DNA from 3 places in the Paenibacillus sp. NN59 genome. Region 2 is predicted to be linked to each of the others. Evidence: riboswitches for the same ligand, from Rfam matches in the RefSeq annotation. Region 2 holds a riboswitch; each other region holds the start of a gene.

Region 1 (10,413 bases), 3.3 Mb from region 2:
CCCTGTTCGCACACTGGACGGAGCTACGAATCGGCTTATTCCTGTTTTTATTCAATGTTCCGTTTATATTTTTATCCTACAGGATCGTGAAGAAAAAGTTTGTACTTGTAACTGTTCTGGGTTTGGTTGTCTTTTCGATCGGTGCCATCGTGCTACATCCCATGCCGCCGCTCGTCGAGCATCCCTTGGCTGCTGCCATGTTTGGCGGGTTATGCCTAGGGCTCGGAATCGGGCTTGTTGTTCGGTATGGTGGGACACTGGATACGCTGGAAATCGGTGATCCGTCCTCCCGGCCGCCTGAACGTGTGTTTAGCGGGAAACGGATGCTTATCGAAAAAATAATCATGCTGCTTAACTTGATCATACTGACAGCTGCTGGTGTTGTTTTTGGCTGGGATCAGGCCATGTATTCTATCATCGCTTATCTGATTGCCTATGAAATGGTGTACCTTGCATTCCGGGGATTCTCCCCCAAACGCAAAATATGCATTCTGACCACGCAACGTGCTCAAGTTGAAAAAGCTGTACGAAACCGCCTGCGCAGGGAACCAGGGAAGCTAAGTGCAACACTTGAGTCTTCCCCGATCGCTGACGCGGAGGTCTGGATCAAACAGATTCCAGGAACACTTTATTACGAAGTACATTTCCTGGAAATGATCTGGTTAAAATCCATTGTTCGGCACATTGACCCTCACGCAGGTATTATCTCGAATCCAGAAAAATGAAATAGCTAGCGAAAATAACGATATAACAAAACGCTCTCTTCCCATGAACTAATGGATCGTTCTCCATTGCTCATTAACCGGGAAGAGAGCGTTTCTTCGTACACATCTTCAAATTGTGAAAATTTATAATTCTACGATTGCTTTAACCACTTGAGATTCGGGTAACAGCCAAGTGTCCATTGCGGTTGGCAGCTCTTCAAAAGGTGCTCGATGTGTGATATAACCATCCATCGTTAATTTTTTTTCACGCAACGTCGATAACACCTGTTCAAAATCCTCACGTGTTGCATTCCGGCTGCCCAGCATACTCATCTCACGCTTGTGAAATTCCGGGTCATGGAACGTAATGTCGGCTTTCACCAGTCCAACAAAAATCAACTGTCCACCGTGAGCCACATAAGGTATCGCGCCATTCATGGAATGTACGTTACCTGTCGCATCAAATACAGCCGTGGCATAATCACCGCCAGTAATCTCGGATACCCGCTGCAGAGCCTGTTCATCCGCCTGCACGATCTCATCCACACCGGCCCAAGTTCGGCTCAATTCCAGCCTGTCCAGATTTCGATCCACAGCAATAACGTATGCACCTGCTTGTTTGGCAAAGGCCATGACTCCCAGCCCGATAGGTCCGGCTCCAATAACAACGACACGCTCTCCTGGTTGAAGTGAAGCTCTGCGCACAGCATGAGCCCCAATGCTAAGTGGTTCAACCATAGCTGTTTCATCTAATGTTAACCCCTCTGCTCTCAGCAGATGGGAGACAGGCACTGTAATCCGTTCTCTCATCCCACCGTCCACATGTACGCCCATCACTTGCATGGATGCACAACAATTGGTTTTGCCTGAACGACAAGCAATACAATGTCCACAATGCAGATAAGGAGTAATGCTTACCTGGTCTCCCGGCTGTAAACCTGCCTCGTTCGGGCCAATCTCTTCGATAACGCCTGCAAGTTCATGACCAAGTATACGAGGATACGTAAAAAAAGGCTGATTGCCTTTGTACGCATGCAAATCTGTACCACAGATACCAATTCGCTGGATAGCGACCAGTGCTTCTCCCTCACCTCTTTCGGGCTGCGGAAGTTCCTTCAGCACCAAACGATCAATTTCTTCACATACGATAGCTCTCATCACTGTTCCCCCTCAGATCCATTCGACGATATATTTAACTACCCGTTATATTCAGCACGACCACTCGGCCAAGTTTCATTGTTTAATGGAGCCAGAATAAATAATACCTCTTCCAGAAGTTGCTTATCTATAGGTTCTTCAACCCAGGCCGCGTTGTTGACAATGTTTTGCTGGCTCGCACTACTAACGAGAGTTGTTGGGATTTGTTCATTTGCTGTAGAAAATTGTACTGCCAGCTTGGCGATATTACTGCCTTGTTCCTCGCAGAAGCGGGCAGCTTTCAAACAAAGCTCTTTTACCCGTTCACCCGCTGGATGCCAAGCCGGTGTTCCGCGCGTGCTAAGCAATCCCATTGAAAGTGGGGAAGCGTTTACAAGTCCAACCCCTTTTTCCTCTAGTAACGGCAGTAGCGATAACAATGACGTATCATTCAGAGCATAATGACAATAGGAGATAATGGCATCCGCATCAAGCTGCGGCAACATTTTTTCGAATAAAGGCAACGGCAAACCGCAGATTCCGGCGTAACGAATCACGCCCTTCTCTTTCAGTTCTAACAATGTTGGAAAAGCTTCTTCAATGATGATCTCAGGAGCCACAAACTCGATATCATGTAAAAATAAAATATCAAGATAATCCGTATGCAACCTTGCCAGACTCTCTTGTACACTCTCCAAAATACGCTTGCGAGAAAAATCAAACTCGTTCTCACCATACCGTCCAGCTTTGGTTGATAACGTATAAGAGCTACGCGGCAAACTACGGATTGCTTCACCGAGTACCGTCTCCGCCTTGGTTAAACCGTAGTACGGCGACACGTCTATATAATTCATACCTGCATCGATCGCTGCATGAACGGTACGAATCCCTTCATTCCGGTCAATATCACGAAATACAGAGCCCAGTGATGATGCGCCAAAGCTCAAAACAGGTACGTCTAATGCTGTCTTTCCCAATTTTCTTGTTTTCATCAATTCGTTCCTCCCAGCAGGTTTGACTACACAACTGTCCCTCCATTGTATCAGTTAAAAATCTATATAACATATCGTCAAATGCGTAATATGTACTGTTTAATGATCTCGATTCCTGGATAAAAGGAGAACTGTACCTGAATCAGGTACGCACAACGAAAAGGGCCAAAGCAGGTTTAACCTACTTTGGCCCTTTTAAGCGGAACGAGTTGCTATTTACTTCACATGATGTGACATAAATTAAAAACCATATTGCTTTTCTATAAATGTAGGGATTAGTTCTGCATTACGAAATCTTTAGGCACAATGCTTTCTTCATCAAACATACGCAGAATATCGTAACGGGTGTTGCGCTGTGCCGGAATATAACCAGACTCCCGAATCAGACGCAGAATGGATTCAATGTTCACTTTGTATGTTGCTCCTGCGGAGGATACAACATTCTCTTCAATCATCGTGCTGCCGAAGTCATTACAGCCGAATTCGAGTGATTTCTTCCCGATTTCAGGTCCCATTGTGACCCAGGAAGATTGGATGTTTTTAATGTTATCTAACACCAGACGGCTAATCGCTACCGTTTTCAGGTACTCCTGTGGAGTCTGACGCTCCAGCTTAAGGTTCGTATTATCTGGCTGGAATGTCCACGGAATAAAAGCGAGGAAGCCTTCAGAATCATACTTATTGGCAATACACTCATCCTGCGCTTCACGTACACGCATCAGATGCAGCGCACGCTCTTCCATGGATTCACCCAGACCAATAACCATCGTAGCGGTTGTATTCATACCGATTCGGTGAGCAGTCTGCATCACATCCATCCAGTCGCGCCATGAACCTTTCAGACGGCTGATTTTGCGGCGTGTACGGTCATCAAGAATCTCGGCTCCGCCACCTGGCAAGGAGTCAAGTCCCGCCTCGTGAATGGCACGCACTACCTCTTCCAGCGTAAGACCATCGGATACTTCAACCATTTTCATAATCTCAGCTGGTGAGAAAGAGTGCATCGTAATATTCGGAAAACGTTCCTTGATCGCTTTCAACAAGTCCGTATAATAGCTGAAAGGCAGATTTGGATTCGTTCCACCTTGCATCAGAATTTCGGTTCCGTTGACATCTTCAGTTTCCTTGATTTTCTGGAAAATCACTTCATCTGGAAGCACATAACCTTCTTCTGAACCAGGTCTGCGGTAAAAAGCACAAAAACGGCAGTATACGTCGCACACATTCGTGTAATTGACGTTACGCCCAATAACAAATGTTCTGTATGGTTCAGGGTGCATACGTTTCATGATTACATTGGCAGCTGCCCCGATTTTGTCCACTTCGTCTGATTCAAATAACTGAATCGTGTCTTCCAAGTCTAAACGTTCGCCCCGAAGGGCTTTATCTAAGATACGGTCTACCGTACTCATCGTAAAAAAGCCTCCCTCGTAAAGAGAAAATAATACGACGATCACTCCCGGCTTGTTAGCAAAAAGCAAGTCGTGGCTGTAATATCGCATTTTTGTACTCTACATATCGTAACACAGGTTACATGTGAAAAAAAGCACCTTATGAAAAGGTGCTTATAAAATAAGTTAAAATTTTGACATATGAAAACCGTTTGAATGCTAGCTGCATCCGATTTTAAAATGCACCTATTTAGTCGTTCAATTTATAGCGTAGCCTGCAACGCTTGCTCGAGATCAGCAATCAGATCATCAATATCCTCAAGCCCTACAGAGAAACGCAGCAACCCATCGGTAATTCCACGCTCATGTCGAACTTCCGCAGGCATAGCTGCATGAGACATCATCGTTGGGTACGAAAGAATGCTCTCCACTGCTCCCAGACTTACAGCTACAATGGGTAGTTTCACCTGATTCAGGACAGCTTTTGCACGATCACCTGAACCGACGTCAAACGATACTACGGCTCCGTAACCTGTCGACTGACGCTCATGCGCTTCACGGCCCGGATGATCCTCAAGTCCAGGGTAATACACAGCTGTTATATCCTGACGCCCTTTGAGCCATGCGGCCAGTTTGGCAGTACTCTGTTCACTGTGAGCCATCCGCGCACCCAGGGTCTTCATCCCGCGCATCAGAAGCCAAGATTCCTGAGCTCCGAGAACGGTACCTAGTCCGTTTTGCAACTGTTTCAATTGTCTGCCCAGCTCGTCTGTACGCGCAACAGCCAGACCAGCCAGCACATCACTGTGACCACCGAGAAACTTCGTAGCACTATGTACAACGATATCTACGCCGAGCTCAATAGGACGCTGATAGTACGGTGTCATAAACGTATTATCCAGAATGGTAATCAGATCATGCTCCTTGGACCAGGACGTCACTGCGGCAATATCCGTAATCTTCAAGGTCGGATTGGATGGTGTTTCCATGTATACGGCCTTCGTGTTAGGCTTGATTGCTGCTTTGACTTGTTCAATGTCGGTCATGTCAACAAAAGTAGTCTCAATCTGCATCCGACTTAGTATCGTTGTGAGTAGACGATATGTCCCACCGTATACATCTTCCGTTACGATGATATGATCCCCTGCGGAGAACATCATGAACACACTGGAGATTGCAGACATCCCTGACGAGTATGCAAATCCGCGTACCCCGCCCTCAAGCAACGCGATGTAATCTTCCAGAGCCTGGCGAGTCGGATTACCTGAACGGCTATAATCATGTTGCGGCGGATTAAAGATATCAAAGTGATGGAACGTGGAAGCTTGATAAATCGGTACACTTGAGGCACCTGTTGTTTTATCAATTTCATCTCCAAAGTGAAGCAGCTTGGTGTCAAACTTCAGCTCCGACGTACTGGGCTTATGGTTACTCGATTCACTCATGAGGTTACGCCTCCTTCAACTTCCTTCTGTGCTGCCAGCAATGCTTCATTCAGATCCGCGATCAAATCTTCTGCATGTTCGATGCCTACCGAGAAGCGAAGCAGACGATCGTCCACACCTACAGCGTCACGAATTTCAAGCGGAATATCCGCATGGGTTTGCACCGCAGGATACGTCATGAGTGATTCTACACCACCGAGACTTTCTGCAAATGCAATTAATTGGATATGACGCAGCAATGGCTCAACATAGCGTGCATCCTTCACTTTAAACGAAAAAATGCCTGTATTGCCGGAAGACTGCTTACGCTGAACTTCATATCCAGGGTGATCGGACAAACCAGGATGGAATACTTCAGCTACAGCCGGATGTTCCAAGAGGAACTTCGCAATGGTAAGTGCGTTATATTCATGACGCTCCATGCGAAGAGCCAGTGTTTTCATACCTTTCATCAATTGATATGAATCACTCGGTGATAACACAGCTCCAATAGAATTATGAAGGAACGCCATCTCGGCAGACAAGGCCTCACCTTTGGTGATGATCAATCCAGCGAGCACATCATTATGTCCACCCAGATATTTAGTCGCACTATGGATAATAATATCGGCGCCAAGTTCAATCGGACGCTGGAAGAATGGAGTCAGTAGCGTATTATCTACAATGGTTAATAGATTGTGTTTTTTCGCCCAAGAAGCAACAGCTTGAATGTCCGTAATCATCATGAGCGGATTAGTTGGTGTCTCGATGAAAACAGCCTTCGTATTCGGCTGACGGATGTTCTCTAATGCTTCCAGATCGTTCGTATCTACATAACTTGCGGTTACACCGAACCGGGATAAAATCCGTTCCAACAGGCGATATGTACCGCCATACAGGTCAAGAGAAACGATCAGGTGATCCCCTTGGCCGAACATCGCAAAGATCGTTTGCAGTGCTGCCATGCCCGAGCTACAAGCAAAACCTGCATCACCGGACTCTAGAGCAGCTGCTGCTTCCTCTAACACTTTGCGCGTTGGGTTTGTTGTACGGATGTAATCAAACCCCGTGCTTTGTCCCAGCTTCGGGTGACGAAACGCAGTGGATTGATAGATCGGAAAGTTAACAGCACCTGTTACGGGTTCATTGATGGACCCAATTTGAGCTAAACGGCTTTCAATTTTCAACTTGTTATCTTCCATTACTGCATCCTCCTGTAATCTGGATTAGATTTGTGGGCCAATATCGTAAGGGGTTTCCTGATACACATAGTAATTGAGCCAGTTAGAGAATAATAAGTTAGCGTGTGCACGCCATGTAGCCGGAGGTATCCGAGAAGGATCGTCCTTTGGATAGTAGTACTTCGGCAGCGCGATGTCCAATCCCTTGGCAACATCGCGGTCATATTCCCATTTCAATGAAAACGGATCATACTCGGCATGTCCTGTGGCAAAAATTTGCTTCCCGTCCTTGGTGGCAACCAGGAATACTCCTGCTTCTTCGGACTCTGCCAAAATTTCGAGTTTATCATTTTTCTCAATATCCTCACGTCTTACCTCCGTGTGACGGGAGTGTGGAACGTTGAACACTTCATCAAATCCACGCAGTATCGGAACATGAGGTTTGTTGATCGTATGCGGGAATACGCCAAAACACTTTTCATCCAGCGGAACTTTGGGTACATCAAAATGGTGGTATAGACCTGCTTGAGAAGCCCAACATATATGCATCGTCGAAGTTACATTCGTTTTGGTCCATTCAAAGATTTCCTGAATCTCTTCCCAATAATTCACGTCCTCAAAATCCATTTGCTCTACCGGTGCACCGGTAATGATCATCCCGTCAAAACGGCGATGCTGGATCTCATCAAATGTTTTATAAAACAGATCCAGGTATTCTTGAGATGTGTTCTTGGAAGTGTGGGATTTGGGGTGTACCAGCACAACATCCACTTGAATCGGTGTATTACCTACCAGACGAAGCAATTGCGTTTCCGTCGTTTCCTTCGTAGGCATCAGATTCAGTATGGCGATCCGGAGTGGACGAATATCCTGCTTGTATGCAGATGATTCGTCCATGACGAAAATATTCTCGCTCTCAAGCACTTCTTTGGCTGGTAATGTGTCTGGAATTTTAATTGGCATAGTGAGTTGACTCCTCCTTTTTCATGGGTCGCATCTGGTGCGAAAATCACGCTCTGAGAAGCTCTGCATATGACAAAGACCTCTCTCGGATTCCGAGAAAGGTCATATGTAAACAGATATGCGCCTCTCTCATCTCTCAGTTACAACAGCATCACAAGGATGCTTGGTCGCTGCAAGAATTAGCACCGTGCGTTATATCGCCGGTTGCCGGGTTTCATCGGGCTGGTCCCTCCACCTACTCTTGATAAGATTTCGCTGTATTCAATTTTAATTCAGATATATTAACTTTTACTTTAAAACATTACTGCCCTCACGTCAAGAACCAGTTGATTGGTTTTGAACCTAAACTCGGAACCGTTCATCATCCGTTGTCATACACTGCCTCAGAGCGTGAAATAGACACATTTTTGCGCTTGAAAGCACCCTAGACCAGCGGTATACTAGACAAGTGTTTATAAGCCCTTATGTGAGAGGTGACATATTAAATGGATGGCGACCCGAGGCCCAACTGGCAGTCGAATTCCGAACAACTGCATAGAGAATTGACATCAGCATGTCGGCAGCGGGACGTTTCTTCCGTTTGATTATAGATTGACAACGCAGTACAGTCCTGATAACAGGCTCCGCTGCCGACCGGCTGATCTGTTCTTTTGCGCCCATATTAACGATGAAATCCGCCAAGACGGCGGGTGCAGAAGGAGTAGATAACATGAAAATCCGGTTGGTTAACAACGGTGTATTTATCCCGGTGGATGACATTCAGCAAGCGCTGACTCCACCAGCAGAAGGATTCTACTGGATTGATGCGGACGTGGACGATTTGGCTGTACTTCAGCCGCTGTTCTCCATGCATGATCTGGCTGTTGAGGATTGCTTGAGTGATGAAGAACAGCGTCCGAAGATTGAAATTTATGAGAACCATTATTTTATCGTGATTAATAGCATTCGTTTCGATGATGAAGAGATCTTCCTGCGTGCAGTCAATCTCTTTCTCGGTAGACATTTTATCATTACGGTTACCAAACAAAAGATCAGCGAACTACGTACATTGAAGCCGATTCTCTGGGAACAGGAAATCAGCAGTCCAGATCGTCTCCTCTACTTGCTTGTTGACTTGATTGTGGACAATTACTTCACCGTTGGTGATCGAATTGAAGCGCGAATTGAGAAACTTGAGGAAGACATTCTGATGCATACCAAAAAGTCACATCTGAATGAGATTATCGGTCTGCGAAGCGAGATTTTGTGGCTTAAGAAAGTACTGGGACCTCAAAAGGAGGTCATCAATACACTCAACAAAAAAGATCTGCGTCTCATTGATGATCAGCTGCAAAAATATTTCAGCGACATTTACGAGAACGCCGTAAAAATATCGGAAACCTTTGAAACGTACCGCGATCTGATGGGCAACTTGCGAGAAGCCTACCAGTCCAGTATCGCTAACCGCGCGAATGAGATCATGCGTGTGTTTACCGCCATCACCACCGTGTTCATGCCTCTGACCGTTATCACCGGTATTTATGGAATGAACTTTGACAACATGCCCGAATTACACTGGAAATACGGGTATTATGCTGTTATCGGCCTGATGATTACACTCGGCCTGACGATGTTCTTTATTTTCCGTAAAAAAGACTGGATCTGAAACGACCGCTCTATCCGCTATATCATACCATTTAAAGAATAAGACGAAGCGCTCCTTCACAGGGACGACTTCGTCTTTTTTAATATCACCGCCTCACGGCGTATTTTAGCTAACCAACATTACGCTCTGTTTCAGTATGTCTCCGAAAACGGATGCGAATCATCCGTAACCGTTCATACACTTGCTCCAAGCTTCCTCCTTCAGGGCGCTCTCCTCCGTAAACTTTATGTAACACAGGCTTCAGAAATGTATCTCCTAACTCCTCATATGCGTTCCATACCGCCTCTTGTTCAGTCTCAGGCATAACGGCCAGTTCTACATCCAGCAATGAATCCGTGTCATACCCTTCCAGATCCAATGTTTCGAGCAGTTCGATTAATTCACGCCGGGATAGACCAGATCGATTCACGATCTCTTCTAAGGTTTGTCCCTCTTTCATGCCTTCCAGCACGTGCTTACGCGTAATGAATTTATCCAGTTCCTGCTTGTACTTCTGCTCTTTCTGCTTATATAACCAACTTTCGTACTCTTCTTCTTGCAATACGATGTACACCCAGTCTAACGGAAAAGGTCTCGATTGTTCGATTCCACTCATCATTTCAAGCCATTCCAGCCCATATTCTGCTGCTTTGCTCTCACCAACACCCGGCAGTTGCATCAGCTCATCCATCGTATGTGGAACAAACGCACTGATCAGCCGCAACAAACGATTCGTCGCTATAAAATAAGGAGCCTTCCGATCCGAAGCCGCTTTTTGCCTGCGCCATGTGCATAAATCCTCATACAATTGTTCATTTCCGTATAATTCACTAAAACAATGCAGACGCTGGCCTGCATAACTACGTAGCTTCAGATCCTCATTCTCATTGTACAACCCATGCATCAATGGACGATACCCTTCGCTCATCTGCATGGCAAGTTGATGACGATATATGTGCATCAGCTCTTCCCACGAATGACCTTCATACCAGATCGT
Region 2 (10,413 bases):
CAACAAGAGTGCACGTCCACCATTCGATGGGTCGTTTGGAATAGCCACTTTAGCGCCATCTTTCAGTTCATCCAGGGATTTAATCTTTTTGGAGTAACCACCGAAAGGCTCAACATGGACTGGAGTCACAGCAACAAGGTTGAATCCGCGCTCTTTGTTCTCTGTATCAAGGTAAGGCTGATGCTGGAAAAAGTTTGCGTCCAGTTTCTTATCTGCCAGCTGTTGGTTAGGTTGCACATAGTCGTTAAACGTCACCACTTGCAAACGAATGCCTTGTGCTTCAAGTTCAGGTTTGATGCTTTCCAGAATTTCAGCATGTGGTGTAGGCGAAGCACCGACTTTCAATTCAACGGTACGCGGAGCACCTGCTGCGTTATCCGCACCACTGTCGGATTTCTTGTTGTTGCCGCAAGCTGCGAGCACGGCAATCATCATCAAGCTGATTAAAATAATAGACCATTTTTTCATCTGTAAAAACCCCTTCGCATTTTTATTTTTCAATCTATCTGTTATTTCCGGGTGAAATAAATGACCAGACGATCGCCAATCATCTGCAAGAGCTGAACCAGTATAATCATGGATACAACAGAAATAATCATGATCTCATTCTGATATCGATAGTATCCATAGTTAATGGCCAGTGTACCCAGACCTCCACCGCCGACCATACCCGCCATGGCCGTATAGGACACCAACGTAACGATGGTAATTGTAATTCCGGCAAGCAAGCCAGGTAAAGCCTCAGGTAACAACACCCGTCTTACGATCTGAGCTGTAGATGCCCCCATTGCCTGAGCTGCTTCAATGACGCCGCGGTCCACTTCACGTAAAGTATTCTCCACCAGACGTGCAAAATACGGAGCAGCCGAGATAACCAGCGGTGGAATGACACCAAGCACACCTGTAGCGGTGCCCACCAGCGTACGCGTAAACGGAATAAGAGCAACAATTAATATGATGAAAGGTACCGAACGTAAAATATTAACAATAACTGATAATATGATGTAGGTTAGCTTTGAACTAGGTGAAGCCGATCTGCCTGTCATAAACAGAATGACACCAAGCGGCAAACCCAAGAGAACAGTAAACAAACCGGATACAGCAAGAATCTGCAATGTTTCAATGGAGGCCGTACCGACCTCTTCCCAGCGTACTTTGGAAAAATCCATTATCGGAGCACCTCCACATCAAGTCCTTCTGCGGTTAGTTCGGACAAGGTCTGCTCAATCGCAGCGGAGTCACCTTCAAAACGCACCGTCAGTTGACCATAAGGAACCTGCTTGATTGTAGAGATTGTACCTTGCAGAATAGCGAAATCCACACCTGTTTTACGAACTGTTCTCGACAGAATCGCCTCATAGGTTTTATCTCCAAGAAATGAGACCTTCACCAACTTGGAAGAAACACCTGCTGGCAACTCTGTCCCGGCATTTGCCATAACCGCTTCCTCCAGTGCCAGTCCACCTTCGCTGTCACGTGAGACAAAATCCCGCGTGATTGCATGTTGCGGTTTCAGGAACACTTCCGTTACTGGACCTTGCTCCACAATACCACCTTGATGAATAACAGCCACCCGATCGCAAATGTTCTGGATGACGTGCATTTCGTGAGTAATTAGCACAATCGTCAGATTATACTTTTCATTGATATCCAGCAATAACTTCAGAATCGAATTGGTGGTTTGCGGATCAAGTGCCGAGGTTGCCTCATCACAGAGAAGAACATTCGGATCACTTGCCAGAGCTCTCGCTATACCTACACGCTGCTTCTGTCCGCCAGACAGCTGTGCCGGATATTTGCTGCTATGTTGCTCCAGACCAACCAGAGCGAGCATTTCCTTCACCTTGCGATCAATCGCATCCTTAGGTGTGTTGACCAGTTTTAAAGGGAAAGCCACATTGTCGTATACCGTTGCAGAAGACAGCAGATTAAAATGCTGAAAGATCATACCAATCTTGCGTCTTTGCTGCTGTAGTTCACTTTTGCTAAGCTCAGTCAGGTTAATACCATCGACCCAAACCTCACCTTCTGTCGGGCGCTCAAGTAAATTGATACATCGGATCAATGTGCTTTTCCCTGCACCTGAGTGACCAATAACTCCAAAAATCTCACCCTTCTGAATCTTCAGATCAAGGTGTGACAACGCCGTCGTTGTTTTGGCACGTCTGCCATATGTTTTGGTTAATCCAACCAATTCGATCACTAATACTGCTCCTTCCCCATCACCTACATATATCTTTACCCGAAGGAAGGGAAAACTCCCCGTTCTACGCAAAAAAAGAGCCCTTTGCAGATACAAAGATGGCTCTTCACGTGAAATGACCTTCTCATCTGCCAAAATCATGTGCAACATGATTCTGTAGGAATTAGCACCTAACATCAACAAGGATAACCATTCATGTCATCATCGTTGATCGGTTGCCGGGCTTCATCGGGCCTGTCCCTCCGCCACTCTCGATAAGAGAAATATAAAGTTGTAGGTTTATATAGTTTCATGTAGTTCGTCATGTATAATGACCGAACTGCATCAAATGCTGTATTGAAGACACGATTCCATGTAAGATTCGATCTGGAACTCAGTATAATCAAAGTATTCCGATTTGTCAAATGGTATTATTTAAAATCATTGCTATACCTAATGTTTCAAAATCTGTTTACGCCAGATTCGATTGATGTATCGATAGGCCATATTCAGTGTTTCACAGACCATATCTACACCTTGCTGCATTTCGAGAAGATGCTGATCAAGATCCTCCAGCTTCACTTTGCCACGCAACGTCTGATGTAACTGCCACAAATCATCCTGCATTTCCGAATTCATGTAATGAATCTCCATATTACGCCGCTTTCGCAATCTGCTCATCGGTTCTCGGTACGCTTCCTTAATCTTAATTAATTGCTGTGCCAACTCATGATGATCCCGATAATATTCGAATTGCCTCAGAACGGTATAATAGGAGAAATGCACTTTGGTTTTGGATGTATTTAGTTGGAAAACTTCATTCAAGACCGTACCCAATTTGTCCAGAATCGCGAAGCACCGAATAAAGGCATCTTTATAAAAATAAACGTACCGGGCATACTCAGATTTCTCAGCAGAACTCATATCGCGCGTTGAACCTGCAACTACTTTTTTACGAAAATGTACGGCTGCAAAATAACTTTGCTCCAGTTCATCCAACGAAGAGATTAGTCCCTGTGTCCATACATACAGCTTCCGATAATCATGGTTCGGATCATGATCCACATACATCTGTTTTTCAAAAGACTCCAGTGTAAACGCCATGGTATCCATGGCTTGTTTCAGTTTCCCTTGATTCACTCGTGGCTTTTCTCCCAGTAACGTACGTAGCATAGAAGACCTCCTCTTTCCACTGATGATGCAAAATATATATGTTTTCACAGCTGTTGAACAGCTGAAGATGAATTAAAGCGCTATGTGACGTTCGGTTAATCGTTACAACTTGATTTAGGTTGCCCTGCTACCTCCGACATCAAACAAAAGTCCACCTCTCCAATGATCTACATCACCGGATGGTGGACTTTCCAACATGGCCCAGCGCAGCTTCAGGACAATGTAATAAACTTACTTTTTTAAAACACAAAATTCATAAGCTGTTTAGAAACGGTTCACCGGGCGGTGCAGCTTGTACACAAGGAAGCTCATATAGGTCAAGATACCGAACAGTATAGCGATATCCAGCATATGTGCCAGCGCCACAAACATGTAAACTTCCGGGCGATTAATCGTCCACATCATGAACATACCGATAACCACTTGCAACAGAATTAAAACGACGGATAACACACCGAGTGTCCGTAGCTCGCGGTTGTCCGGGTGTTTACGGTAAGCAAAATGTCCTAGGATCGCGATTACGATCACGAGTGACACAGCTGCCAGACGATGGGCAAAGGCCACAGCTACCCCGCCAGAAAGTTCAGGCACAATCTGCCCATTACATAGCGGGAATCCGGAACACCCGCCAGCCGAATTCGTATGGCTTACAAATGCGCCTGTATACACGACCAGGTACGTATAGATGGTTGAAAACCAGACCAGGTTACGAAATCCCTTACTAACGCGAGGATACTGGTTCAGACGTTCCAAACCGCCATATCTCGCCTCTTGCCTAATCCCGAGAGCCATCATCAATGAACTGGCAAAAGCAATGAGTGCGAACCCAAAGTGTAGAGCCATGACCGCGGAAGATTGCGAGAACACAACGGCGAAAGCGCCCATAATTCCCTGAATAATCACAAATAAAAGGGTTAGAAACGAGAACAATTGCAAATCACGACGCTGCTTGCCAAAACGTAAGAAGGCAACAAAAGATGCGATGGACAACAGCCCTGCCAATGCACTGACAGCACGGTGGGAGTATTCAATCAGAGAGGCAACAGTATGTGCTGGTACAAGCTTACCGTTACATAAAGGCCACTGTGTTCCGCAGCCAAGGCCCGATTCGGTTTTCGTCACGATCCCGCCGCCAAAGGTAGCCAGGAACATAACAAGACAGGTTAATACGGTTAACCATTTAAACAATGTTAAGTGCTTCAATTTTTTCTCACCCGCTGTTGGTTTAAGATGGCGAAGAAGTTCTTCGCTTGATAATCAATGCCGATTCATTATTGTTGCTAGTGTTGTTTCCATAAGAAGGCTCATTACAGCACTTGTTTTGTACTTTGACACTAATTTCACAACTAAATCCATTATACCGGATAAAAGCATCATTGACGCCGCGCTTTGTGACAAAATGTTAACGTCTATTAAAAATTTGACCAGCAGGTCATTATATTTCGAATTTATGTATGTAGGCCCCTACCCATCTCGGTAGCCTTAAGCTACTCACCTCAAGCCAAATAAAAACAAGGCAGTCTTAAGCCTGAAGACGGCTCAACCGACAGCCTTGTATTTGCATACCTATCTTACAGTCTACCCTGTCTTGAAGACATTCATTCCCTGCGATGCACTTAGGCCTTACTTGTGAATGGTATTGTAGACCTCAACCGCACGATCCAAAAACTGCTCAATCTCTTCTCTCGACTTACGCAGCTTGTTCACATAGCGCACCAGTTCACGTCCGTCCGTGTAGGCTACAAAACTTGGAATACCCAAAATATTTTGCTCCTGACTTACTGTACCCACCTGATCAACATCCACCTCAATCAGGGTCAAGTCACGTGAATACTTCGTTTCCACCTCAGGCATAAACGGATCGATGTATTTGCAATCCCCGCACCAGTCTGCCTTAAATACGGCCACTGTCAAACGTGGAGATTGAATCGCCACATCAAATTCCGGCTTGGATGTAATCTGTTCCATTGTCACATCTCCCTTTCTGTACCTCGTCTCCCTCTAAGTGAAGCAAATTGGTGATTGGAAGTCAAATGTTCAGCGCATACTTAGAATAACCACAAGTCCTGGCATATCAAACACAGATATTCATGAAAGGATGTTCCATTCATGACTTCCACCAGAAATGACTCTTCGGAAAATCAGCATTCAGGCTCCATTGTACAGATCATTCGCTCCATTCCCGGAGCAGCTCTGGAAGTATGGCGAGGTAAACAAGCCGCCTGGCATGCGTCTGCAAGGCTTAGACATCCTTTGCGTGACCTGAATTGGAACGCAGATACAGCTGCCGCTCTGCAAGCTGAGGTGGAGAAGTTAATTCCTACAACAGGCAAGCCATCTCCTGCACGCAACAATCAGGCACAACGTGCGCTGGTGTGCGAAGAGGATTGCATCATTCTCGAAGAGATCAAAACCTTAACGCAGCAGCAGAATCGCAGTAATGTGACTCGAACCGCCGCTTATCTGGAATGCTACGAGCAGTATCCCGAGCTACATTGGGCGCTACTGGCGCATATGGTATCCCGCAACGGCGGATATCATATGACCGACCTGCACAGTGACCTGATGCATAATCTGCAAAATCAGAAGGATCGTGAGCATATGTATCGCTTGCTGGAGCGGTGCAATGCCCTTATTTTTCAGGATGCCTATCCTCAATTGCAGCTGTATATCCACAGTCGGCGGCTTGGACGAAGCTGCTTCCATCTGTTATCTCATTTTCACGTATCGTCTTTTATGACCCCGTTCTGGGAGCGGTTTTGGCTCGAACGTTGCAGCTCTATACTGAGTGTGGCCTTAATAATTAATGAGCAGAACTATATTGAGAGCCGGGTAGTGCAACATCCTTATTTTCAAAAAGTAGTACTCTCCAAACCTGCTTTTCATCTGCACAATCTGGCCGGGCTGAACCACATCGTTTTCCCTCTTGCACAAGGAGGTGGACTTACCGGACGGGTCATTGAGCATTTTGGCAAATTGAATGAACGTATCCAGTTCGGCAAAGGGCTGTATGCCCTGTTATTTGGTGTAGAGCAAGTGCTTCAGCAGGTGCTGGACTTCGCGCGAACAATACCTCATCGTGGCTCACGAGCCGAATATTGGCCAGGCCTGTTTACCAAGCACCATGAAGGGCCAACAGACCATACTCTGTACACGGATGCTTTATTGAATGAGGAATGGCTGCCGGAAGGTCAACGTCTATATTCTCCTGAGTTGCTCGCCGTGTGGGAGGACACACCATATGAACCGATTACAAGACATGACTGGCTGGAAACACGGGATTGCCTCGGATACCTCACTGCGCCACGCAGACCTTGGCTGTTTGAGATGAGTCATGAGCATCGGTACGGCATGTTAAAAACAGCACTCGCTCATGATGTACAAGTTCTTACTCACTAATTGGCAGGGGAAAAACGGTGTCCCGATACGGCTTTAACAGGATCGTAACGTCACTAAAGCAGATTGAGCAGATTCTGCTGTGTAAGGCCATAGTAGGAATAACGTTCACCTTCACGGAAACCAACCTCTTATGCAATAACAATAAAAAAGCGCGATCTGCTACAAGTGCAGACCGCGCTTTTTTACCTAAATTTATCCTCGTTGTCCGGCGCCGCGTTGCAGACGCATAAGCGGACGGAGAATTTTTTGCAGAATTCGCGGATAACTAGCCAGCTCGTCCTTACGCAAGACACGAAGAACAACCATCAACACGAGATATACCACAACCACCAGCACACCCACGACCATACAGGTTAACAGGAAAGATACCCGTGCAGGCAGGAACGCGCCAAAGATCTGGTTTCCACTCCAATTGGCCGCAAAACCGACAGCTGCCGCGAGAAACACCGTAATGATAAATCCAATCCAGCGATCCCCCATAATTGAAAAATCAACGATTTTACGTAACACACGCAGATTCAGATATGTGATGACGAGGAAACATAGCGCTGTTGCAATGATGATCCCGTAAATGCCGAAGATCGGCGCCAGGATAAGACTCGCAATCAGCTTCACGATAATTCCTGCCGCTACACTAATCATCGTGATTCGTGGTTTCCCAACCCCGAGCAACATGGAGTTCGTTGTCATCATTGTAATCTGGAAAATAGTGCCGAACGTAAGCAATGCAATAATCGGCGTGCCATCTGGAGTTGTGAAGAGCAATCCGTTTACCGAATAAGCCGCCGCACACAGGGTAATCACAATCGGCATTCCCGTCAGAATGGAAATACGTAGCGCCAGCGTTACCTGATTTTTCAGATGTAGCTCATCTTTGCGGGCAAAAGCCGCCGAAATGACAGGCACAAGGGACTGACTGAGCGCTATGGCGAGAATCGGCGGAATACCGGCTATACTCTGGGCTTTGGCACCCAGAATTGCCAGTACGCCTGTAGCTTCTTCCAGACCGATCCGTCCACTAAGCAGGGGAACGACGAGGGAAGAGTCGATAAAGTTGATTGCCGGAACAGCAAGTGAAGACAACACAATCGGAATTGAAAGTTTGAAAATATCAGTGTAAATTCCGCGCATCGGCAATTGCTCTGCACGCTCATAATGTAGCTGTGCCGCACGGTCACTTTTGCGTAGCTTTAATGTGAAGTACAGCATCACCGCAAATGCACCGATACTACCGAACACCCCACCGAAGGATGCCCCGGCTGCAATCGTCTGATCATCGTAATTCCATTGCAACATCACATAGGCCACAATAATCGCTACACCTACACGCGCAAACTGCTCCACGATCTGCGAGATACCACCTGCGGTCATATTGCCGCGTCCCTGGAAATAACCCCGCATCATTGCGATCGCCGGGAAGAGTAACAGGGCCGGAGCAAGCGCCCGGATGGCACTCACGGATTCCGGTACTTTGGAAATATGGGTGGCATAAAATGGCGCTGCGAACCATAACAGAACAGACATGACCACACCGGCCACGGCCGCAAAAATCAAGGCTGCACGGTATATCTGCTGCGCTTCGCCCGCGCGTCCGAGCGCGTAGCGTTCCGAGACCATTTTACTCAGCGTACTCGGTATGCCCGCCGTTGCGACAGTTAACAGCATTAAATACACCGTATTGGAGATCGTGAACGATGCGTTACCAATATCCCCGAGGATATGCTCCAGCGGCACACGTTGCACCAGACCCAGTACCCTTGCAATCAATGCGGCAGCCGCCAATATAAGCGTACCTTTAATAAATGTTTCCTTCTTAGACAAAACGGATTCCCTTCTTTCCCCCACACCGGACCTCTCCGGCCCTAAGCTAGCTAACCTGATATTCTAGGCGAATCGAACCACCCAGATTATAAATAGAACAATCATCACAAGTTGCAAAATAATTTTCATCACCGTGCTGGTAAACAGCCCGACGACAGATCCAAACCCAACTTTCGATGCTTTGGAAGGCGAGGAACCGCCGATCAGTTCTCCGATAAAAGCACCGATGAATGGCCCCAGTACAAGTCCAAAAGCCGGAATGACAAACGGGCCAATAATTACTCCGATGGTACTCAGCGTTGTAGACAGCTTGGAACCGCCGAACTTTTTGACTCCCCAAGCACTCACCACATAATCCGCCACGAACAGCACCACCACAATTAGAATCTGGATGATCCAGAACCATACCCCGAACGGATCAAAGCTGAAGAACCAGCCGTAGACCAGAAACGCGAAGAAAATCGCGATTGCACCCGGCAAAATCGGATATACCGTACCTGCCATACCTACTGCAAACAGCAGTACAATTAAAATCCAGCCAACGGTTGCGAGCAAAGGTTACTCCCCCTTCAAAATATGTTCACGAATCAGATGTGCAATGCCATCCTCATTGTTGCTTCCAATAATTAAATCTGCCGCTTGTTTCACTTGCTCCTGTGCGTTGCCCATCGCAACACCCAGACCGACAGCTTCAATGACAGCCAGATCGTTCAGACTGTCTCCAACAGCAACTACCTCGGACATGTCGATGCCTAGCAATTGGCATACTTCAGCTACACCGGTAGCTTTGGATACGTTCTCCGGGTTTACCTCAATGTTTACAGGAGAGGAATTGGTCATTTGCAGACCACCCATTTCTTGCAATTCCATCATGATTTGATGACGAATCTCATCATCCTCGGTGGTAAATCCGAATTTCAGCCATTCTAATCCTTCAATATTATCCGTCCAGCGATCACGGTTAAACAGCTCTTCCACGGAGTATGCCCAGTACCAACTGTTATATTTCTCCCCGATCTCATGCATCTTGCGAATTAACGCCGGGTCCATCAGATGGCGCAGGTGAAGCTCATGTGGAGCTTTCCAGACCTCGCTGCCGTTGACCGTAACCATGGGTGTTTCCAGGCCAAGTTGCACCGCATATGGCATGGCGTGGTATACGGCTCTTCCTGTAGACAAGCACACATGCACTCCGCGACGAATAGCAATCTGTATCCACTTGGCCGTCTCCTGTGTAATTTCATGATTATCATTCAGCAACGTGCCGTCCATATCCAGGGCCAGCAGTTTATATTTCAGTTCACTCATGTTGTAAATCCTCCTCCAGTATGTCTCTCTCCTCTAAAACAACAAGATCGCCCGGTATCCGCGAAATGGCGGACGCCCCGGACGTCACAGCTAACGACATTTTACCACAGATCACGCGTATGCAACAAAGTAACCTAAAAACCGGAACGCCAAAAACCGCCTGCGATGCAGACGGTCATCTAAATTTATGAAATCATGTTCAACGTGCGGCATATTTACGGCGAACATAACGAAGTACAATGCCATGTTTCGGTGACAGAAGTAACGCAAGTACAAACAGAATGCCGGCCACAGCCACCATGCAACCTGCAATAGAAGCATCCATCGCGTACGCCATCAGGTAACCACCGACAGAGGAAGCTGCACCGATCAGTACCGCATAAAGAATCATTTTACCAAGCTGATCCGTGAGCAGATAAGCCGCAGCCGCAGGTACAATCAGCATACCTACTACAAGAATAGAGCCTACACTTTCAAAAGAGGCAACGGACGTCATGGACACAAGTCCCATGAGCGCATAGTGAAATAAG
Region 3 (10,413 bases), 250 kb from region 2:
AATAAATATGGTATGAATTCCAGAACGATTCTGTGCTTATGGCAGGGTCGTTTTTTTGCTGTTTGGATCATATTCCTCGCAAATCAAAAGTGGTCGTTAATCATCAGGCAAGAAAGTGTTCCATTGCATATCCTGCCAAAATCACGGAATTTTTATGGGTAAACAGGACACAATAAGCCGGGAATACCTGTGGTTTGATTTTACAGAGAAGGGAGGATGGATGGAGGGTGTGGTCAACGATCTTATCTTATGTACCGAAATGGACCATCTGGGCGCAGGCACTCATGGTGTTTATTGTACCGATTATTATATATTTCACGACCAATTGGTTCCATACGGCAATCAAGCGGGGCAGCTTCTCTCGCAAACATAAAATGATTCCTTCGCCTAAGGACATCTCACCGGCTGAAGCTGGCGTGGGACCAGGGACGGAAACCGGACACTATGCCAACATTAAGCTAACCGGAATACACACGACAGATCTGATAACGGTTCGAGAGACCTTTGGCAAAAATGCAGATGTACATATTCGAGAGTTCACCATTCGAGGAACGAACACGAGAGCGGCGATCATGTATACCGAAGGACTTACAGATACAGATCTAATTGACAGCTATTTAATCAAACCTTTAATGATCGAGGGTATACCTGAACTCAAACAGGAAAGTTTTCTTCATCCTGAACAAGCAGACTTCCTGTCCACGTATCTGAAAACTCAAATTCTTCCCGTCAGCGAGATCCAGGAGACAGAGTCTCTGCAGGAGCTTGCATCAGGGGTATTGATGGGGAAAAACGGTTTGTTGGTGGATGGCCTGCCGGGAGCGATGCTAATCGGAACGTCCAGATTAAAGACGCGCGGGGTGGATGAACCTTTATCGGAAGGTCTACTACGCGGTCCGCGTATCGGCTTTACAGAGGAGCTTAGTGATAACACGGGCATTTTACGACGTTATGGAAGTGACCAGAGTTTATTTATAGAAAAGCTTGTAGTGGGCAGCCGGATTAAAAAGGACTTGGCTATTGCTTATTTTCAGGATATTGCCGACCCTAAACTCGTAACCGAGGTTATGAAACGTGTAAAAAGTATTGATATGGACGCGATGCTGGAGTCCGGTTACGTAGAACAACTGATTGAAGATGATGCCTTGAGTCCTTTCCAGCAGATTCTGAATACGGAAAGACCTGACCGCGTTATCGGTGCTTTACTAGAAGGGCGTGTAGCTATTTTGCTGGACGGAACTCCGTTTGTTCTGGTCGTGCCGGTCACCTTTAGCATGCTACTCCAGTCTCCAGAAGACTACTATGAACGCTGGATTCCAAGTACGTTCCTTCGAATTTTACGTTTTATGTCGGCTATGTTAGCCCTGCTTGCCCCGGCGCTTTATATCTCTTTCATTTCGTTCCACCCAGGTCTGATTCCGACGAAGCTGGTATTAACGATTATTGAAACCCGTTCGGGTGTACCCTTTCCTTCCATTATTGAAGCTTTAATTATGGAGCTGTCCATCGAGATTCTAAGGGAAGCAGGGATTCGCCTGCCCAAACCCATCGGACCTGCGATGGGAATCGTTGGGGGTCTGATCATCGGTCAGGCAGCAGTACAGGCAGGGATTATCAGCCAGTTTCTGGTCATTGTCGTAGCGGTCACAGCGATTTCGTCCTTCACGATCCCCGTATATAGTGCAGGATTGACGCTCCGTTTGCTCCGCTTTGCCGCCATGTTTAGTGCTGCGGTGATGGGGTTGTACGGTGTGGTCATGTTTTTCCTGCTCATTTGTACTCATTTAGCTCGACTTTCCAGTTTTGGGGTCCCTTATATCGCACCAACCGTTCCATATCATTTGGGCGATTGGAAGGATTTTGTCATTCGCGCACCGCTTAATATGATGAGAAGACGCCCCGACATGATGAATTCGACTGATAAAGATCGCAAGAAATAATGTTGTTCGAAGTGAAGTTCCGTGTAGATAGGTTCTGTGCAGTTCAGTAAGATTGCGTACATTTCATAGATGGTCAGGAGGTGTTATAGAAGTGAATGACTCCCAAGTAAAAATAAGCACGACACAAGCCGTGGTCATTATCGTCAATTACATGCTTGGTGCAGGCATATTAACACTACCTCGGACAACGGGCAAAGCGGTTGGAACGCCGGACGTCTGGATTTCTATCATCCTTTCAGGGCTAATCATTACAGGGGTTGGCATTATATTGGTAACCCTGTGTCGGAGATTTCCAGAAAAGACCGTTTTCCAATTCACCCGGGAGATTACAGGAAGTTGGATTGCTTACATATTGGGCTGTGCCAACATTATTTATTTTATGGTCATTGCCGCTTTTGAAATTCGGGTGATGGCTGACGTAACCGGAATGTATTTGTTGGAGCGTACACCTAACTGGGCCATTGTGATGGTGTTTATGTGGATCGGAATTTATCTGATTTCCGGCGGACTTCCAGTTATCGTGCGTGTGTTCGAGGTCATTTTGCCGATTACCTTGGTCATCTTTGTGATGGAAATATTGCTCAGTAACCAACTGTTCGAAATCAGTAATTTGAGACCGGTTCTTGGAGAAGGGTTTTTACCTGTAATCAAAGGGCTGAAACCTTCCTTGCTTTCATACACAGGTTATGAAGTAATGCTGGTCATTACAGCGTATATGCAAAATCCCAAAAAAAGCAATAAGGCCATGACATGGGGGATTGGGATATCTACAGCCATCTATTTAATTACAGTCGTGATGGTTGTAGGCAGTTTATCCCTCGACGGGATTAAAACGAGAACCTGGCCTACGCTGGATCTGGTTCGTAGTTTTGAGATTCAAGGTTTGATCTTTGAGCGTTTCGAATCATTATTGCTGGTCATCTGGATTTTGCAGATTTTCTCTACGTTTGCTATCACCCATTATTGTGCTTCTGTGGGGATTCGTGATCTGTTTAAAGCGAAAAAGATGCGGACAATTATGTACTGTCTACTACCGTTTATCTATTTGGCAGCCATGATTCCCAAAAATGTGTATGAAACGTTTGCACTCGGGGACATGCTGGGCAATGCATCTGTTGTTTTGTTTGCCATTATGCCTTTGGTATTGCTGCTGCTTAGCATTATTCGCAAAAAAGGAGGTAAACACGCATGATTTCTCTCCGGTTATGGCTACGTATCATCTCAGCCTTGCTTATTCTCAGTCTGATCTCGGGGTGCTGGAGTAGCCGGGAAATTGAAGATTTGAGTCTGTATGTGGGTCTCGGAATCGATGTTGGAGAGGAAACAAAATTCGAGAAAAATATATCAGCTCAAGGCGGACATTACCCTAAAGAAAATAACGTCACCGCAACGGTTCAAATTGCCCCTGGAAAATCGAGCGGCCAGCAGAGCGAGCAGGGAGGCTCGCCTTCATCCGGTAAATCCTCTTACTCTAACGAACAGCTTACCGGAGATTCCTTGCTCCAGATTTTCCGCCAGTTTGCCCTGCGGCGCGATCGTCCACTTATTGGACATCATCTGAAGGTAATCGTGATTTCCAAGGATATTGCCAAAAAGTATGGGTTACAACAGTTGCTTGATTTTGTGTTGCGGGATAACGATATTCGCCCCAATTGCCTTGTACTAATCAGCCATCACCGTGCGGTAGATGTGCTCACTTCGAGAGATCCTTCTCGGATTCCGGCCTTTTATCTTACGGGAATTACGAACAACTCGTACATCTCTAATAAAATACTGGAGCCTGTTTCGCTTGCGAAACTGGATGCAGAGATGCAGTCTGGCTCCAGTTTTTTGCTTCAAAATGTGTTGAATGCAGATGGCGAGGATAAATTTTCAGGGGGCAGCATCTTTAAAGGCAAAACAACGAAATTTATCGGGGAGCTTAGCCAAACCGACCTGGAAGCATTGTCTTGGATTAAGTCTGAGGAAAAGGCGGGCGGGGTCATCAAAACATATAGTAAGGAAGGATTCACAGTTCTCTATGAGATCAAGAAAAAGTCTATAAAAATAATTCCAAAGGTAGTTCGAGGGAACATTTCGTTCCATGTCAAGGCAGAGTCTGAGGGCTGGTTAATGGAGGATTGGCGCGCGCCTGAAAAAGAAGAAAAAGGGGCCTATCTGAAGGAACTCGAAAAGGATTTTGCCAAAATTGTAGATCAACAGATTGACCAGATGCTTTATAAACTCCAACATACGTATAAAGCTGACGTTGCCGGTTTTCGGGACAGCATTCGAATCCATTATCCAAAAACGTGGAAGAAGGTAAAAGATAACTGGGATGAAGTGTTTGCGACAGTCCCTATTACGTATGAGATTAAAACGAATATTGTCAATCCAGGCTCCTCTACAGAGTAGCTTGATATACTCAATCGGGATGCTTCATGTGTTAACTTCGGCTCCAAGGAAAAGATCAAAAGCTCGATTGGGGACCTGGTGTTTATTTAAATGTTGACACATCAGGCAGCAGTCGATATAGTTATACAAAATCATTTTCTTATCCAGAGAGGTGGAGGGACTGGCCCTTAGAAACCTCAGCAACAGATCTGAAGGATACTGTGCTAATTCCAGCGGGTGAAAGCCTGATAGATAGGAGCGTTTGTTTTTATTTGTCAGTTACGGCGCACTCTTCAGGAAAGAGTGGGTCTTTTTTGTTTGTTCTGGATGAAGAAGCAGGGAGCAGGTTATATGGAGAATAGTAACGATAAAGGCCAATTTCAGCGAAAAATGCAAACGAGGCATGTAGTTATGCTCTCTCTTGGTGGCGTCATAGGAACAGGACTGTTCCTTAGCTCAGGGTATACCATTCAACAAGCCGGACCGCTCGGTACGATTTTGTCCTATTTGATCGGTGCTTTGGTGGTGTACCTGGTGATGCTCTGTCTTGGCGAACTGTCTGTGCATATGCCGGAGACGGGTGCATTCCATAGTTATGCGGCTAAATACATTGGACCAGCGACAGGATACACGGTGGCCTGGCTGTACTGGCTTACTTGGACCGTAGCGCTCGGATCAGAATTTACAGCCGCAGGACTGCTTATGCAACGCTGGTTTCCGTCTGTGAACGTCTGGATCTGGAGTGCGTTGTTTGCCGTGATGATCTTCCTGTTTAATGCGTTCACGGTAAAACTTTTTGCCGAATCCGAATTTTGGTTCTCCTTGGTGAAAGTGATGACGATTGTCATCTTTATTATTCTTGGTGGTGCTGCCATGTTTGGTATTATTCCGATGGCAAATGCTGAACCGGCTCCGTTCTTTTCCAACATTACAGCGTCTGGGTGGTTCCCATACGGGGCAACTGCGATTCTGATGACGATGCTGGCGGTCAATTTTGCCTTTTCGGGTACGGAACTGATTGGTATTGCCGCAGGCGAAACGGAAAATCCGGAAAAAACCATTCCGAAGGCCATTCACACCACGCTGTGGCGTTTGATTATTTTCTTTATTGGCACGATTGTTATTCTGTCAGCATTGCTTCCGATGTCAGATGCGAGCGTGCTGGAGAGTCCGTTCGTTGCTGTCATGGAGCGGATCGGTGTTCCATATGCAGCCGACATCATGAACTTTGTTATTTTAACGGCGATTCTATCCGCAGCGAATTCGGGGTTATATGCTTCATCACGGATGCTCTGGTCATTGGCGGATAAAAAGACGATCTCTCCATGGTTTGCCCGTTTGACCAAACGCGGTGTGCCGTTCAATGCACTTGTGCTTAGTATGGCCGGTGGTGCACTGGCTTTACTGTCCAGCATCATTGCGCCGGGAACCGTCTATATTACGCTTGTTTCAATCTCAGGTCTTGCTGTGGTAGTTGTCTGGATGAGCATCAGCGTGTCTCAATACATGTTCCGTAGACAGTATCTGCGGGAAGGACATGACGTGAAAGACCTGGTTTACCGAACGCCGCTGTATCCATTTGTGCCTATCGTTTCATTTGTATTGTGCCTCGCATCCTGCATAGGTATCGCTTTTGACCCAACACAGCGGATTGCTTTATACTGTGGTATTCCATTCATTATTTTGTGTTATATCGTGTATTATTGGACGGATCGTACGAAGAAGAAAAGAGGGCTGACTTCATGACACAACGTGAGCAAACGAATGATATAAATGTGGTTCAACGTATTCTGGACGAGTATCCAATCATGATTCTGGATGGTGCACTGGCAACGGAACTGGAACAGCATGGCTGTGATCTGGATGACCCGCTCTGGTCTGCACGAGTGTTGCTGGAGAACCCGGATGTTATCGTGAACGTGCATGCTGATTATTTCCGAGCAGGGGCAGATTGTGCAATTACCTCCAGTTATCAGGCAACAGTGGAGGGTTTCCGCAAGCGTGGAATCGGAGAAGAGGCTGCCCTGGATCTGATTCGAAAAACAGTGGAACTGGCGGCGAAGGCCAGAGATGATGTGTGGGCAGAAGTGCAGGAAGCCACAGTAGTTGAAGGTTCAACAGGACAGCTTGTAGACGTTTCTTCGGGACGAGCCGAGAACGTGGGGAACGAGCAGAGTGAATATCGTACTGGTGAACACACTAGTGGCGAGAAGTTGCGTCGTCCGCGACCTGTCGTTGCTGGCTCTGTCGGCCCATACGGTGCCTATCTGGCAGATGGTTCGGAATATGTGGGACATTACGATGTATCAGATGAGACACTGGCTGCATTTCACCGTCCACGCATGAATGCGCTGATTGAAGCCGGAGCTGACATTTTGGCGTTCGAGACGATTCCTTCTCTACAAGAGGCTCGAGTTCTTGTCGAATTGCTTAAGGAGTTTCCTGATGCTCATGCGTGGCTTTCTTTTTCATTAAAAGATGGGACAAGCATCAGCGAGGGAACATCGCTTGAGGTATGCGCACAGACATTTGGCTCTGAACCGCAGATTGTGGCAGTCGGCCTGAACTGTGCTCCGATGGAAGTGGTCACAGAAGCCATTGGTATCCTGCGCCAAGCCTGCGATAAACCGATCATCGTGTACCCGAATTCAGGTGAAACCTACGATGCCGAGACCAAAACATGGAGTGGCCAAGGTTCCTGTGGAAGCATGAAGGACGCATCAGAACAATGGGTTGCCGCTGGTGCTCAGATTATTGGTGGATGCTGCCGGACAACACCACATCAGATTAGCGAGCTGGCGAAGAAGTGGCGTGGTTAGCAGCCAAAATTTTTTATAGAACAAACCTGAATAAGAACATAAAAATGTATATAAACCTAAAAAACTTAGATAATCTCCAAGAGCCCTTACCTTTTTTTAATAGGTAAGGGCTCTTTTCAGGTTCTTTTTAGGTTATTCAATAACTAACATACGTGGTGATGCCTTGCGAATTTCCCGGGATGCCAGCCAGCATCCGATTGCTGCTGCCAATATACTCAAACAGGCGAATAGCAGAATGCCCCATCCATTCAGAACCAAGGGAAGGTGTACGATTCCATATCCTGAGAGAACTTGTTCAAGTAGCCGGGGAAGAAGGTATACACCCGCAATAACACCAAACATCGAACCAATCAGGGATAACGATGCGATACCAAACGTGAGAGATGAACGAATACTACTGGATGTCATACCTATTGATTTGTAGATGCCATACGTCATGTTTTCTTTGCGAATACTGATTCGGCAGGTACTGAAGATGATCATAAAGGTAACGATGATGAACAGTAGACCAATCAGAGCCATGGGATATATAAGAATGTTTGCCGCTTCTGCAAAAACGGAATCTAGCAGCGTTTTTTGCGTGACGATGGAAGCAGAGTCTCTGAACCGCTCATTCAGTTGGGCTACAATTGCCCCTGCTTGTGATGGGTCGATGACATTAATAAAGGCAACATCGACATCACTGTAACTCGGATTTACGCTCCGAACAGCTTGAGCTGTGATTCTCCCGGATACCGACATATTTGCGATGGCTTGATAGATACCCGAAATGATGAATGTGCGCTTCTCTCCTTCAACGTAAAGATCGATAAGGTCTCCCAAATCCTTGTTTAACATCTTGGCCACACTGACTCCGATTGAAATTTCATTCTCGCGTTCAGGGTTATTTCCTCTTAACGTCTCGAATCCGGAGACCTTATAGCTCCCGTCCAATACACCCAAATAAAGACTGATCGACGGACGGGTTGTATGGTTTTCCAAAACTTCGGAGGGAATAACGCCGGTAAGGTTTCCCTGCCAGCCCACATTTTTGATGCGGTGATCTTCTTCCAGTACACGTTGAAGTGCTGCTTTTGGAAATGTCGTTTTGTCTACGACCACAGCGGCAATGTTGGCATTGTCATACCCCCATTGGGCTGCTGTCTGATGGATGCCGATAATACTGGTCAGAACAACATATCCGAAGACAAGGACGGAAGCGGCCACCGATGTCAGCAGTATCATTAAGACAGAGCTTTTGCCATTTTTGATCAAACTGCGTATGCCGATGACCCAAGAAACAGGCAGCTTTCCAAATGAAGCCATATGTGCTAGCGGTGAATCCATTCGTCGCACCATGCGTACATTGTCGCTCTCTGACATACCGTAACGAATGGCCTGAACAGGCTCGATTTTACGAGCTTTTTTGGCATATAACACGACAAATGCAATAACCAAGACGAGTAACAGCAGCCCTACAACAATAGCAGCTCCAATGCCCTCAATTGCAAGATCACCCTGGTCAGTCCGTAGGGATGATACGGAGATGTTGATGATGAATTTGGAGACGAATACGCTAAGTACCACCCCGGGAAGAACGGCGATGATGGACAACAGAGCATATTGAATAACGTAGGTAGCAATGGTTGCTCGGGAGGTCAATCCAAGCGACTTAAGGATACCTATCGTTTTGTAGTTGGACAGAATGGCATCGGATATGGTGAAGCCAATCGTAATGAGCGCAATCATCATCATGACGGTCCCCAAGAATATCATAATGAAACCGATGATCTGGTTGATGATTAGATAGAAGGATGATATACTTTCGAATTCCATTTTGGTTTCCAGAAAAGGAGAACCTGTCTCGCTTGCATAACGGTCCCAGTAGCTGGAGCTCGTACTGTAATCATCAAAATGTATGCCTATCATGTGATGTTCTTTACCTGCAAGCGTGGTGAAATCATGTTGATAATCGCCAGGGTTCATCCAGATTCTTGCCGTATTGCTGAACGGTGCTCCGTAAGGAACATCCACAACAATCGCTGATACGGTGAGACTTAGCTTAGAAGGTCCCGTTCTGAATTGAACGACATCACCGACATTAATGTTATAACTGTAGGCCATCGAAGTAGGAATCCATACATTTCCTTGTGCGGGAGACGGGCTTTCTTTACCGGATGCAAATACGAGTTGATCTACATTCCATGGAGGTGGAGGGGTGTTCATCATATACAGATAAATGTTGGGGATATCCACATTATCCAAGGTCATGCCTGACAACGTACGGTAAGTAAGCAAAGGTGAGACCTGAACACCGTTCTGAGCGGCCCACCAGTCATACACCGTTTGGGGATCATTTAGATCTTTTTCGAATGTCAACATCTGATGCGATCCGTTTGTTCGGCTATGCATTTCCTTGAACTGATGACCTGTGTTCGCCAAAATGATAACGGAAGTGCACACGAGAAGGGTGGAAAGTAATATAAGCAGGGTAATAAACAGGTTTTGGATTTTATTTTTAGTAAGATAAGAAAAACTCAGCTTCAGGATGGCAGCCATAAATTACTCCTTCCCCGATACAAAAGCGAAGACAATGGACTCCCGCTCCGGAATTTGATGCTCGTGATATTTGTCGAATTCCAGAATACCGCCGATTTTACCATCCTGGATCAAGATCAGACGATCAGCCCGGCAAGCGGCTTGGATGTCATGGGTTACCATCACGACGGACTGTCCTTCCCGGTTCATATCCGTCAGGATGTCGAGCACCGCTCTTCCATGTTCGAAGTTTAAACTTCCGGTAGGCTCGTCAGCGAACAGGATATCCGGTGAATTGATGAGTGCACGGGCAATCGCAGCCCGTTGTTGCTGACCCCCGGAGGTCTGGGAGGGCAGGCGATTGTGTTGTTCATAGATGTCCATGTCGCGCATAAGTTGTTTCGCCCGCGCTTGAACCTCACTTTTTTTGTTTCTGGCGATGTACCCGGGAAGAGCGATGTTTTCGTGAATAGAAAGGTCGGGAACAAGGTTGATGCTTTGATAGATGTACCCGATTCGACGTGTGCGGAATGCAGACAATTCTCGTTCGCTATAGGTATCAATACGTTGATTTTGAAAATAAACCTCGCCAGCAGTAACCATGTCCAGTCCACTCAGTAAATATAACAGCGTAGATTTGCCTGAACCGGAATTCCCCATGATCACAGTGAAATCCCCTTCATAGATATCGAGATTAACGTTACGAATCGCATGGTACTGTTCACTCCCGGTCTGGTAGGTCTTACACAGATTTTGGGCACGAA

Evidence for each region. Region 2 has a riboswitch for S-adenosylmethionine ahead of ACT89M_RS23265 (methionine ABC transporter ATP-binding protein). Riboswitches for the same ligand answer to the same signal wherever they lie in the genome.
Region 1: it holds a riboswitch for S-adenosylmethionine, as region 2 does, so the genes downstream of both, metA (homoserine O-acetyltransferase MetA) here and ACT89M_RS23265 (methionine ABC transporter ATP-binding protein) in region 2, are expected to answer to the same signal.
Region 3: it holds a riboswitch for S-adenosylmethionine, as region 2 does, so the genes downstream of both, mmuP (S-methylmethionine permease) here and ACT89M_RS23265 (methionine ABC transporter ATP-binding protein) in region 2, are expected to answer to the same signal.

The regions. Positions count from the first base shown of each region.
Region 1 covers NZ_CP199678.1:2,009,687-2,020,099, reverse strand. The annotation lists gene ACT89M_RS09095 (YitT family protein) at 1-725, shown strand, start outside; gene ACT89M_RS09090 (zinc-binding alcohol dehydrogenase family protein) at 849-1,862, opposite strand; gene ACT89M_RS09085 (aldo/keto reductase) at 1,901-2,833, opposite strand; gene mqnC (cyclic dehypoxanthinyl futalosine synthase) at 3,109-4,245, opposite strand; gene ACT89M_RS09075 (trans-sulfuration enzyme family protein) at 4,488-5,669, opposite strand; gene ACT89M_RS09070 (aminotransferase class I/II-fold pyridoxal phosphate-dependent enzyme) at 5,666-6,850, opposite strand; gene metA (homoserine O-acetyltransferase MetA) at 6,875-7,792, opposite strand; SAM riboswitch class I at 7,919-8,043, opposite strand; gene corA (magnesium/cobalt transporter CorA) at 8,502-9,437, shown strand; gene ACT89M_RS09055 (HRDC domain-containing protein) at 9,547-10,413, opposite strand, start outside.
Region 2 covers NZ_CP199678.1:5,325,678-5,336,090, forward strand. The annotation lists gene ACT89M_RS23255 (MetQ/NlpA family ABC transporter substrate-binding protein) at 1-468, opposite strand, end outside; gene ACT89M_RS23260 (methionine ABC transporter permease) at 510-1,169, opposite strand; gene ACT89M_RS23265 (methionine ABC transporter ATP-binding protein) at 1,169-2,203, opposite strand; SAM riboswitch class I at 2,325-2,464, opposite strand; gene ACT89M_RS23270 (Cthe_2314 family HEPN domain-containing protein) at 2,636-3,355, opposite strand; gene ACT89M_RS23275 (COX15/CtaA family protein) at 3,620-4,558, opposite strand; gene ACT89M_RS23280 (thioredoxin family protein) at 4,979-5,323, opposite strand; gene ACT89M_RS23285 (DUF2515 family protein) at 5,465-6,754, shown strand; gene ACT89M_RS23290 (putative polysaccharide biosynthesis protein) at 6,947-8,575, opposite strand; gene ACT89M_RS23295 (DUF456 domain-containing protein) at 8,639-9,130, opposite strand; gene ACT89M_RS23300 (Cof-type HAD-IIB family hydrolase) at 9,134-9,883, opposite strand; gene ACT89M_RS23305 (metal ABC transporter permease) at 10,083-10,413, opposite strand, start outside.
Region 3 covers NZ_CP199678.1:5,578,209-5,588,621, reverse strand. The annotation lists gene ACT89M_RS24535 (spore germination protein) at 228-1,940, shown strand; gene ACT89M_RS24530 (GerAB/ArcD/ProY family transporter) at 2,032-3,132, shown strand; gene ACT89M_RS24525 (Ger(x)C family spore germination protein) at 3,129-4,334, shown strand; SAM riboswitch class I at 4,471-4,572, shown strand; gene mmuP (S-methylmethionine permease) at 4,665-6,059, shown strand; gene mmuM (homocysteine S-methyltransferase) at 6,056-7,132, shown strand; gene ACT89M_RS24510 (ABC transporter permease) at 7,265-9,670, opposite strand; gene ACT89M_RS24505 (ABC transporter ATP-binding protein) at 9,674-10,413, opposite strand, start outside.